Regions from separate parts of the Nitrosomonas limosa genome, predicted to be linked through region 3. Evidence: predicted binding sites of a transcription regulator. Region 3 holds the regulator's gene; each other region holds the start of a gene.
The links. The regulator sigma-54, encoded in region 3, starts transcription at its own class of promoters, with help from an activator protein. The targets are predictions, from matches to a motif close to TGGCACNNTTCCTGCT.
Positions count from the first base shown of each region.

Region 1: the regulator sigma-54 is predicted to act here: its motif matches at 2,268-2,283, upstream of glnA (type I glutamate--ammonia ligase).
Region 2: the regulator sigma-54 is predicted to act here: its motif matches at 2,265-2,280, upstream of ppc (phosphoenolpyruvate carboxylase).

Region 1 covers NZ_CM135180.1:3,033,273-3,037,481, reverse strand. Annotated here, with positions in the region: gene ACV7NC_RS14170 (hypothetical protein) at 1-105, opposite strand, end outside; gene recQ (DNA helicase RecQ) at 212-2,032, opposite strand; gene glnA (type I glutamate--ammonia ligase) at 2,335-3,744, shown strand; gene ACV7NC_RS14155 (DUF4124 domain-containing protein) at 3,927-4,209, shown strand, end outside.
Region 2 covers NZ_CM135180.1:2,415,876-2,420,084, forward strand. Annotated here, with positions in the region: gene ppc (phosphoenolpyruvate carboxylase) at 1-2,206, opposite strand, end outside; gene hemC (hydroxymethylbilane synthase) at 2,330-3,283, shown strand; gene ACV7NC_RS11200 (uroporphyrinogen-III synthase) at 3,283-4,083, shown strand.
Region 3 covers NZ_CM135180.1:830,766-834,974, reverse strand. Annotated here, with positions in the region: gene lptC (LPS export ABC transporter periplasmic protein LptC) at 1-560, shown strand, start outside; gene lptA (lipopolysaccharide transport periplasmic protein LptA) at 600-1,103, shown strand; gene lptB (LPS export ABC transporter ATP-binding protein) at 1,142-1,864, shown strand; gene ACV7NC_RS03760 (RNA polymerase factor sigma-54) at 1,919-3,367, shown strand; gene hpf (ribosome hibernation-promoting factor, HPF/YfiA family) at 3,386-3,709, shown strand; gene ACV7NC_RS03750 (PTS sugar transporter subunit IIA) at 3,828-4,209, shown strand, end outside.

The sequences.
Region 1 (4,209 bases), 900 kb from region 3:
TCCATGTGGGCAATCTTCAGCAACCTGATCGGGATTACCCATATCGGCATTTGAGCAGGCCGCCAAGAAAACTAATAAAATTACAGCAAAAAACGATACTTTCATTATTTTTTCCTCATATACTAAATCTATAACAATAATTTATTGATCTTTGAGTATATAACAGAACTTAATAAAATTCCAAGTGACTAACATAGAAATCTTAAAATTTTTATCTATTCGTTTGTGAACTAGCGTTTGCGAGAAAAATTGCCATCAGATGGCAGCCATATTTTTCAAGCTTGCGAGCACCAATTCCCGTGACTCGGCTTAACTCATCGGTATTTTGCGGACATAAGCGCACCAGTTCCATAAGGGTTGCATCATGAAGGATCACATATGCTGGAACACCGTGTTCTCGCGCAGTTGCTGCACGCCAATTGCGCAATTGATTCCAAAGATTACGTTCACCCACATCCAAAATATTAGAACCATTGCTTGAATTGCTTTCATTTAACTGATTTATTTTGGTCCGTTGATGCAAAAAAACCGATCGTTGTCCTTTTAATACTTCGCGACTTGCCTCTGTCAATCGTAAAACACCATACTCAACACTATCGACTTTTAAAAAACCGAACGCAATAATCTGTCGAAAAATAGAACGCCAAGCACTGACCGATAGATCTTTACCAATGCCGAATGTACTCAGCTTGTCGTGATGCCACTCCATAACGCGACCTGTCAAGTTACCGCGCAGAACATCAATTAAATGCTTCACACCAAAATTTTGTCCTGTGCGATATACACATGACAATGCCTTTTGCACATCTATCGTCGCATCTAAAGTTTTCGGTGGGTTCAAGCAGATATCACAGTTACCACATGCCGACATGGCCACTGTTTCCCCAAAATAACTTAACATTTGCACACGGCGGCATGTCGTTGTCTCACACAATGAAAGCATCGCTTCCAATTTTCGAAGAGCTACCTGTTTATGTGAAGGGTTTGCTTCGGAATCTTCAATGAGTCGCTGTTGCTGAATGACATCTCCCAATCCATAAATCATCCAAGCATTCGCAGTTAATCCGTCCCGCCCTGCACGGCCGGTTTCCTGATAATAACCTTCAATGCTCTTAGGCAGATCAAGATGAGCGACAAAACGCACATTTGGCTTATCTATTCCCATTCCAAAAGCAATCGTGGCCACCATAATAATGCCTTCTTCACGCAGAAACTTCTCTTGGCTTTTATTTCGTTCCTGCGTACTCATACCGGCATGATATGCAACTGCGGGTAGACCCTGCTTGATCAGCCAAGCTGCAGTTTCCTCAACCCTCTTGCGCGACAGACAATATACAATCCCAGCATCCCCAGAATGCTCTGTAAGAATGAAAGTTAATAGCTGCGAATAACGATTGGTTTTATCCACAATGTGATAACGAATATTGGGGCGATCAAAACTGGAAATAAATACTTTGGCCGCACCCAATCCCAACCGCTCAATGATATCTTTACGAGTATCCTTATCCGCTGTGGCTGTCAAAGCAATGCGCGGAACTTCGGGAAAACATTCATGCAATATCGACAACTGCATATACTCTGGACGAAAATCATGCCCCCACTGGGAAACACAGTGGGCCTCATCAATTGCAAATAGTGCAATATCAATATTGGAAATTAAATTCATGAATCGAGCGCTTGACAAACGCTCAGGCGCTACGTATAGCAAATCGTAGCCTCCAGCCATAAGCTTCTGCTCAATCGACGCAGCTTCCTGCCAGCTGAGTGAAGAATTCAAAAATGCGGCTCGCACACCAATCTCATGCAGCGCAGCGACTTGATTACGCATCAAGGCTATTAATGGAGATATCACAATAGCGACACCATTGCGCATTAATGCTGGAATCTGATAACACAGCGACTTGCCACCACCTGTCGGCATTAAAACCAAGCAATCACCACCCTGAGCAAGGTGCGAAATGATTTCAAACTGTTGCCCGCGAAAGGCCGGAAAACCGAAAACTTCCTTAAGCAAATTAAGCGCTTGGGACATATTTGGTGGCTTCAAAAAAACGCAACCTTCAGTTATAGAGGATATTTTTTTCCACCTGACAATCAGTTCAGAAATATTGATTCGCGATGAAAAATTTGCGTGAATTATATAAACGTAGAGACTTGGCCAGCAATAGTACAGTAGAATGCACATCCGGGCATTTAAGAAATTGATTCCGATGAGCCAATTTACAAATGGAAGTCAGCAAGGTTCTAAATTACTCATGACGCTGTGCTGGTATAATTCCATCTGAATGTTTTTTAGTCATTAATTTTTTGTAACAGAAGCCTGGAGAAAATAATATGGTGGTAGCTGATGTTTTGAAAATGATTCAAGACAATGAAATCAAGTTTGTTGATTTACGATTTACCGACACTAACGGTAAAGAACATCACGTCACCATTCCCGCGCACACCTTTGATGCTGACAAATTTGAAGACGGCCACCCTTTTGATGGCTCTTCGATCGGCGGCTGGAAAAGTATTCAAGCCTCCGACATGTTGTTAATTCCTGATCCGGATACCGCCAATCTGGATCCTTTCATGGATGAACCAACCATACTGCTTACTTGCGATGTCGTTGAACCTGCTGATGGAAAAGGTTATAACCGGGATCCCCGTTCGCTTGCAAAGCGCGCTGAAATTTATCTTAAATCGACTGGCATTGGTGACGTGGCATACTTTGGCCCTGAACCCGAATTTTTCATATTTGATTCGGTACGCTGGCACACCGATATGGCCGGATGCTCTGTAAAAATCGAATCCGAGGAAGCTGCATGGAGTTCCGCACTCAAATACGAAAGTGGCAATATCGGCCATCGCCCAGCAATTAAAGGCGGTTATTTTCCTGTTCCCCCAGTCGATTCATTCCAGGATATCCGCTCGGCAATGTGCCTTACGTTGGAAGAAATGGGCGTAGGTGTCGAGGTACATCACCATGAAGTTGCCACTGCCGGACAATGTGAAATTGGTACACGCTTTAACAGTTTGGTCAAACGCGCCGACTGGAACCAGATTTTGAAATATGTGGTACACAATGTTGCACATTCCTATGGCAAAACTGCCACTTTCATGCCCAAACCGATCGTTGGAGATAATGGTTCCGGCATGCATGTGCACCAATCCATTTGGAAGGACGGTAAAAACTTGTTTTCCGGGAATGGTTATGCGGGTTTATCTGAAATCGCACTGTATTACATCGGCGGCATTTTGAAGCATGCAAAAGCACTAAATGCCATCTGCAATCCCAGCACCAACTCATACAAGCGCTTGGTGGCTGGTTTCGAAGCCCCTGTGAATTTGGCTTATTCGGCTAGTAATCGTTCAGCGGCGATCCGTATCCCACACACGAGCAGCCCCAAAGGACGTCGCATTGAAGTTCGATTTCCAGACCCGACAGCCAACCCGTATTTAGCATTTACCGCACTGATGATGGCGGGGCTCGATGGCATCCAAAACAAAATACATCCGGGCGATCCAATGGATAAAAATCTGTACGACTTACCGCCTGAAGAAGCCGCAAAAGTGCCCAATGCCTGTGCATCGTTGGATGAGGCATTGGAATGTCTCAATAAAGACCGTGATTTTCTGATCCGCGGCGGGGTATTTTCCAATGATATGATCGATGCATATATTCAGCTGAAAATGGAAGAAGTTATTTTGTTACGCACTACAACGCATCCAGTAGAATTTGATATGTATTACAGCCTTTAATCCGATCTGGGGTTGAATCATTGAATATTTCTTCGATTTACCCCAGAATGAATGCACATTTCGTGAAAATCATTTTCTGTAAAAAGGAGGAATATATAGTTCTTTTTTAACATTATCCTGAAGAAATCATTGATAAACTGACACTATGGTTGCAATTGTTACTAACTTTCATCTAGCACAATATGAAAACCAGCACATTTATTTTTCTGATTTTTCTGCAAATTATCCTTTCAACCAATGCCATTGCCGGATCAACCATTTATAAACATGTTGATAAAGATGGCAACATCACTTTTACCAACCGTCCTATCCCAAATGCCGAAAAGATTTCGATTGCATCATATTCCAGAGATGGTATCAGTCAATCCAGATCGCAGACCTCCTCAAATTTACCAAAAATCAAAGATTCCACCCAGAATGACCGGGATACAATGCGCCGGAAAATCCTCGAAAAAGAATTAGTAA
Region 2 (4,209 bases), 1.5 Mb from region 3:
GTGTTGATTCCAGAAAGAATTGCTTGAATCCCGGTGTTTCATAGACAAGATTCCGATAAGCCGTGAATGATGCGGATGCCAGTTTCTCCATGACAGGATAAAAGCGATCCGAATTCGTGCCAAGTGAATCGTGACTGAGCAGCGTCGCTTCCATCGTCGCCGCCACCAGGGTTTCCAAATTGCGCCGCCCGATTTCGGGTTCGGCATATTTGCTGCTGATGACTTCGCCTTGTTCAGTCAACCGTATTTGACCGTTGACGCTACCAGGCGGTTGCGCCAGAATACTTTGGTAACTCGGTCCGCCGCCTCGTCCCACGGTGCCGCCACGGCCGTGAAACAACCGCAATTCAATCTGGTGCTTGGCAAAAATTCTTGTAAGCTCGATTTCCGCTTTATAAATTTCCCAATTCGAAGTGATAAAGCCGCCGTCTTTGTTGCTATCCGAGTAACCAAGCATTACTTCTTGCACATTGCCGCGCGAAATCAGAAGCTTGCGATAATAGGGCAATGAAAATAACTGATCGATGATTTTGTTGCAGTTTCGCAAATCCGAGATCGTTTCGAACAATGGAATGATGTTAAGGTGTAATTGCGGAGATTCACCGCTTTGTAATAGACCGACTTGTTGCAGTAAATAAGCGACTTCCAGGACATTGATGATGCTGGTTGTCATGGAAATAATGTAGTTCGGCAGGGCGGCACGGCCGAATCGCCGGTGAATGTCGGCTGCACAGTGCAAAATGGATAATTCCGATTGAGCCAGTTCGGAAAAATCATCATATGACGATAGTATCGGCCGGGGTTGGCTGATTTCTTGCAACAGCCACTCGATGCGCTGGGTCTCGTCAAGTTGCGCATAACCGTTTTTGCCGCTGTGATGTTCGTATAATTCGCTGACTACTTGCTCGTGGATCTTACTGTGCTGCCGCATATCCAGCGGAGTTAAATGAAATCCGAATACATCCGCTGCACGCCGCAAATTGCGTAGCGCTCCTCGGGCGATCCAAGCGGATTTGTGCTGTTTCAATGAGTCAATGATGATATCGAGATCGCGCAAAAACTCCGCGCAATCGGAATACGGTTCTCTCTTTTCCGCCGTACTCAGTTGCAAAACTTGGTGTCCGAATTGTTGCGCGGTTGCCACCAAACGTGCAGCGATACTGAGAAAGATCCGGCGATAAGGCTCATCGGATCGGTTGGGAATATCGGGGGCGCTGGCCACTAATCGCTTGACGTCATCGCTGACGTTAACCAATTGTTCGGTTAGACTCATCGAACGGCCGATTTTTTGTGCTGTTTCTATGTAATAAGTTAGCGCAACTGATGATTGCCGCTCAACCGCGCGCAACATTACATCATGCGTGACAAATGGATTGCCATCGCGATCGCCGCCAATCCAGCTGCCAATTCGTAAGAAAGAGGTAACCGCAGGAATATCGTGCTTATTCAGGCGATGTTCGAGAAAATCCTCGATCTTTGCATAAATATGGGGAATTTCGGACAAGAATGTATAACTGTAAAAAGCCAGGCCGTTTTCGATTTCATCGTTAACCGATAACCGACTAGGCCGTAGCATACGTGTTTGCCACAGAATCTCGATGGTTGCACGTAAGTTTTCTTCGTTATGACGTAATTCGTTAGGTGTCAGCTCGGTTCGCGCCCGTTCTCTTAACAATCGCTCAATAGTCAACTGGCAATCCAATATACTCCGGCGCTGCACTTCTGTCGGATGCGCTGTTAAAACAGGCGAAACAACCGCTTTCTTAAAGAAATCGAATAGAATAGCGGGTGCGTTGTTGTCGCTGGACAACACACGTTCAAGCGCCAGTGTCAAACTACCGTCCTGAAGCGGTGAACCAGCACGCAGGTGCGCGCGGCGGCGGCGGTTATGATGAACATCCTCAGCGATATTGGAAAGCAGTGAAAAATAACTGAATGCGCGCACAACCGGCAATGAGTCATCATCGCTCAAACGTTTCAGCAGCGTATCCAACTCTTGGCGAGCAATCGGGTCCTGGTCCCGGTGAAAACGAATCGCGGTTTGACGGATATTCTCGACGAGTTCGAACGCATCATCCCCTTCTTGCTCGCGCAAAGTATCACCCAGCATGCGCCCAAGAAAGCGGATGTCTTCGCGCAGGGGTAAATCTTTGTCGTCTAAAATGTTATCACTCACGCTATATTTTCCTGAATCGGCAGCTTCCATTTCATGACACTTCCACGGTTAAAAATGAACCCGGTGTGTACTTCCGGCAAGCCAAGTGAGCACCAGCCATGCTAAAATTACTTACTTTAGGAATTTCTTGATTTTTTTTCATCTTATATCGTAATGCCCAATTCACTATTAATACCCCGGAAAATCGTCATTGCTTCCCGGGAAAGTTTGCTTGCAATGTGGCAAGCCAAATACATCCAGAAACGTTTAAGCGAATTATACCCGCAAACTGAAATCAGCATACTTGGTATGACAACCCGCGGAGATCAGATTCTCGATCAGTCGCTATCAAAAATTGGCGGGAAAGGCTTATTTATCAAAGAGCTTGAGCAAGCTTTGGAAGACGGTCGTGCCGATATTGCGGTGCACTCCATGAAAGACATGCCGATGAATGTGCCGGAAGGGTTTCAGTTGGCCGCTATTACAGAGCGGGAAGATCCGCGCGATGCGTTTGTATCAAATCGCTACACTTCATTAGATGCATTGCCGCACGGAAGCGTGGTGGGAACTTCGAGTTTGCGGCGTGAGAGTCAATTGCGCGCAAAGTTTCCACAGCTTCAGGTGCAACCGTTACGCGGCAACGTGCAGACCAGGTTACGCAAGCTCGATGAAGAGCAATATGCAGCGATTATATTGGCAGCGGCGGGTTTGAAACGCCTTGAGCTTTCCGCCCGTATCACTGCATTGCTGGATCCTGATCAAAGTTTACCGGCGGTTGGGCAAGGCGCGCTTGGGATCGAATGCCGGGCGGATCGCGCCGACTTGGTGGAGTTGCTGCAACCGCTCCATCACCAGGAAACAGCGTACTGTGTCGAGGCTGAACGTTCCATGAGCCGCGTGCTAGGAGGTAGCTGTCAGGTTCCACTGGGTGCTTTCGCAGAAATTATCGGGGATTCCCTTCAGTTGCGCGGTTTCGTTGCGCAACCCGATGGGCGGCGCATCGTCACCGGCGCTTTGGCTGGAAAACCGGAAACCGGTATTGCGATGGGGCAGCAGTTGGCTCAAAAATTGATTGCGGACGGTGCTGACGAGATTTTAGCGGCGCTAGTGCCAGCAGATGGATGGTAATGACATCCTCAGACAATAAACAACTCGCCGGGCTGAATATATTGGTAACCCGCCCAATTCATCAGGCGACTGTTCTCGCCGCAAGTATCCGTTCTTTAGGCGGCAATCCGATAGTCCTTCCAACATTGGAAATAGCGGATATCGATGATTATTCTCTGTTATGGGAAATAATTGACCGGCTGAACAAATTTGACTGGGCTTTGTTCGTTAGTCCCAATGCAGTAAACAAAGCAATGCCGTTAATAACTTCCCGGTGTACCTTGCCGTCTCATTTGAAAATAGCCGCGGTCGGTAAAGGCACCGCAGATACCTTGTTGCAATATGGTATCAGAGACATTTTGATTCCCAAAGGTAAGTTTGACAGCGAAGCATTGCTTGAGTGTAGAGAGTTTGCGGATATGACGGGCAAGCGCGTCGTTATTTTCAGGGGCTTAGGCGGCCGCCAATTGTTGGGAAATACACTCACACAACGTGGCGCAGTTGTTGAGTATGCCGAATGTTATATCCGCAAAAAACCCGAGATTGATACCACTCTGTTGCTATCCGATTGGTCGCAAGGCCAGCTTCATGCGGTCATTGTCACCAGCAGCGAAGGGCTTCATAATTTATTTGACATAATAGGTGGGCTTGGCCAACAATTACTGAAAGTAACACCAGTAATTACAACACATGAACGTATTGCGCAAGCAGCAAAAAAATTGGGATTGGAAAAAGTTGTTATAGCGCCGTCACCAGGCGATGCCGACGTGTTGGAAAGTATCTGTACATATTTTCAATCGACTGAGAATAGCTCTGCATAATATGACATGAAATAAGCATTCAAATTAATAAGAATGCGCAATCATAATATTGGATTAGTCGTTTGCATTTGTTTTTGGTATTAAGGTAGTTTGCAACCTGTAGTTCAATATAAACAATGATCGACT
Region 3 (4,209 bases):
AGCGCCCGTTTATTAGTTCACCGCTAATTCTACTTTTAATTCTGGCATTAGTGACATTTTGGCTGGATTATATGACTCGCCCACCAGAATATGTCCAAGACGAAAATTTGAGTTTAAATCCCGATTATATTGTTGAAGAGCTATCCGGTTTTCGAATGGATTATGAATATCAGATACAACGCAAATTTACCGCTCATAAACTTTTTCATTTTTTGGACTCGGAAGTGACTCAACTGGAACAAGTGAGTTTCACAAATGCCGATCCCAAAAATCCCCTGATGCGTCTCTATGCGAATCGCGCTGAAGTTATCAACAAAGGGGAAGATGTTTATCTAACCGGGAATGTGACTGCGGTGCGAGGCACTGATGAGGATAACAGCAATATCACTTTGGTGACTGATTTCTTGCATTTGATTCCTAAAGAAAATTTGGTGAAAACGGATCAACCGGTCACTATTTCCAGATTTGATACCACCATCAAGGCAACCGGTTTGGAGTTTGATAATCGCGTTGGCATGATACAACTACTATCCAGTGTAAGAGCAGTCAATACGAAGTAATTTGGACATATGATGAAAATAATTTTCGCTATAAGTTTGTTGAGTTTACTGCTTGTGCATACGGCCAATGCCGAACGGGGTGATCGGAAAAAGCCAATTTATCTGGAAGCTGACCGTGCGACCGTTGAGGATGTCAACCGCAAAGAAGGCAGCCGGGTCAGCGTGTTTACCGGTAATGTGATTTTGACCCAAGGAACTTTGCGGATCACTGCCGATAAAATGATTATGAAAGAAGATGTGCAAGGGTTCCGCCATGCTACCGCGATGGGTGATCTCGTAACTTTCCGGCAGAAGCGGGATGGGCTTGATGAATATGTAGAAGGCTGGAGCGAGCGGGCTGAATACGATAGCAAAACCGACAAGATTGAATTGTTCCGGCAAGCCCGGTTGAAACGCGGCACCGATGAAGTTCAAGGTGATTATATTTCCTACGATATGAATAGCGAGTTTTTTCAGGTAAAAGGCAGCAAGGAACGCGGCGTGGAATCGGGCCCCGACAAGCGTGTGCGAATAACTATTCAGCCTAAAAATAAATCTGAATAGACCCTTAATCTCCAATTATTTTAAAGTTGTGCCAGCAGATGAGCGAGTTAAGAGCAAACAATTTAAAAAAGCGATATAAATCGCGCACAGTCGTGCAGGATGTTTCTTTCTCGCTTGGGAGTGGAGAAGTTATCGGATTGCTGGGACCTAACGGCGCCGGCAAAACAACTTGCTTTTACATGATCGTTGGATTGATTCCGCTGGATAGCGGCGGAGTTTTTCTGGATGACCAAGACTTAAGTCAATTGCCGATACATCAAAGAGCAAAATTAGGGTTGAGTTATTTGCCGCAAGAAGCATCGATTTTCCGGCGTTTGACTGTGGAAGAAAATATTCTGGCGGTATTAGAGCTGCAGAATTTGGATGAAGATACGAAACAGCGGTATTTAGACGATTTATTACATGATTTGCACATCAGCCATTTGCGGGATAATCCCGCTATCAGCTTATCCGGAGGGGAGCGTCGCCGTGTTGAAATAGCACGCGCGCTGGCCTCGCAGCCACGATTTATTTTATTAGACGAACCTTTTGCGGGAGTTGATCCAATTGCTGTACTGGATATTCAGAGAGTCATTGCTTTTTTGCGGGAACGGGAAATAGGGGTTCTGATTACTGATCATAATGTTCGTGAAACATTAGGAATTTGTGATCGTGCCTATATCATCAGCGACGGACATGTATTGGCTCAAGGCCGATCGGAAGAAATTATTGATAATGAGAAAGTCAGAGAAGTTTATTTGGGTGAACACTTCCGGATGTAGTTTTGTGAAACGGCTTGAATCGGTATTTTCAGTAATCGTTGTTTTTTCTGAATCATGAAGCCAATACTTCAACTCAAACTATCGCAACAATTGCGGCTGACACCTCAGTTGCAGCAGTCTATCCGGTTGCTGCAGTTATCGACGCTCGAGCTTAACCAGGAGATCGAGCGGATTGTGCAGGAAAACCCATTGCTCGAAGTGTATGAAGAGTGGAATGTTTCGGCTTCAGACAATACCTTTGAAACTGCCGAAGCTTCCAACGCCGACAATTTTGATGAAGCTTCCACGGAAGACAACACATCGTCAAATGAGGATATCGCCGAAGATAATTACGATTCCGGTACTGAATGGCCGCAGGATCAAGTTCCGGCTGCGAGTGGTTACGAAGACGACGATCGTGATTCATTGCAGTTACCGGCCAAGCCGCTCAGTTTGCGAGACCATTTATATTTTCAAACCTCTTTAAGTCATATTTCAGAACCCCAGAAGAGTTTGGTGCGTTTGCTGATCGATAGCCTGGATGAAGACGGTTATCTGTGGCAGGATCTCAGAGAATTGCAGGAAATGTTGCCGGAAGAATTGGGGGTTGAGCAAAATGACCTGGAAGGCGCGCTCGATTGTTTGCAACATTATGATCCAGCCGGTGTCGGCGCACGCAATCTTAAAGAATGCCTGGTATTACAGTTACAAGCGCTACCCGGAGAAGTATGTTACCGGGAGCAAGCCATTAAAGTCGTGCAGGAATATCTGGAAATTCTGGCATCCCATGATTTCATACAAATCAAGAAATTATTGGGATGTAACGATCATAGCTTGCGAGCTATCCAAAAACTCATTACTAACTTGAATCCAAAACCGGGCGCGCAGTTTAATTCAACTAGCGAACGTTATATCGTTCCGGATATTACAGTGACCAAAAAAGACGGAACCTGGGTAGCGAGCCTGAACCGGGCTGCAATTCCGCGTCTCAATATCAATCATCTCTATGCTAATATATTGAAGCAGGCGCATCATGCGGAACGTGGCTTGATGAACCAATTGAATGAAGCTAAATGGTTGATTAAAAATATTCAACAACGCTCAAGCACGATCCTTAAAGTAGCCAGCGTCATCGTGGAACGGCAACAGCAATTTTTTGAGCATGGGGATGTTGCCATGCGTCCGTTGGTGCTGCGGGAGATCGCGGAAGTGTTAAATCTTCATGAATCAACCGTGTCCCGCGTCACTACGCAAAAATTTATGTATACTCCGCGGGGCATTTTTGAACTGAAATATTTTTTTGGTAGCCATGTGGCGACCGATTCAGGAGGTGCTTGTTCTGCAACGGCCATCCGTGCATTAATCAAGCAGTTGGTACAGGAAGAAAACCCAAGGAAACCACTCAGCGATAATAAAATTTCCAGCATTCTTGAACAACAAGGAATCGTTGTTGCTCGTCGCACTATTGCAAAATACCGGGAATCGTTACAGATTCCTGCAGCCAATCTTCGTAAATCCATTTAACAGAATAAGGGAATAATAATGAACTTAAAACTTACCGGTAACCATGTAGAAATCACTGATGCAATGCGAGATTATGTCACTTCAAAAATCGGGAAAATTACCCGGCATTTTGATCATGTCATTGATGTCAGCGTCATTCTATCGGTAGAGAAACTCAAGCAAAAAGCTGAAGCTAACGTTCATATCCGCGGCAAAGATATTTTTGTCGAGACCGATAGCGAAGATATGTACGCATCCATCGACAGCCTGGTTGATAAACTGGACCGGCAGATACTCAAGCACAAGGAAAAAAACCTGGAACGTCGTAATCACGGCGCCTTAAAAGATCAAGAATTGGAGTGATCATTACAATAAAGCCGTTGTTCGCTTTATTTTTTATCGATATCCGAGATTTTTTGAAAATGCTGTGTCGCGGTCAAAAAGTTTCAACTTAATTCTCTGTATATAAAATCTATTTTTCATGAATCAGATTTCGCAATTGTTACCACTCTCCAATGTCATTGTCGATCTGGACGTGACCAGTAAGAAACGTGTTTTCGAGCAAGCCGGGTTGTTATTTGAGAATACCAATCATATTGCGCGGAGCCAGGTTTTTGATAGCTTGTTTGCGCGTGAGAAGCTGGGCTCGACAGGATTGGGACAGGGTGTTGCGATTCCGCATGGCCGGATCAAAGGTTTGCGTGAAGCGGTTGCCGCGTTGGTGACAATGAAGGAAGGCATTCCATTCGATGCGCCGGATGGTCAGCCGGTCAATATTGCCTGCATTTTATTAGTCCCGGAAAAAGCCACTGACAAACATCTCCAAATTCTTAGCGAGTTAGCGCAGATGTTCAGCGATAAAC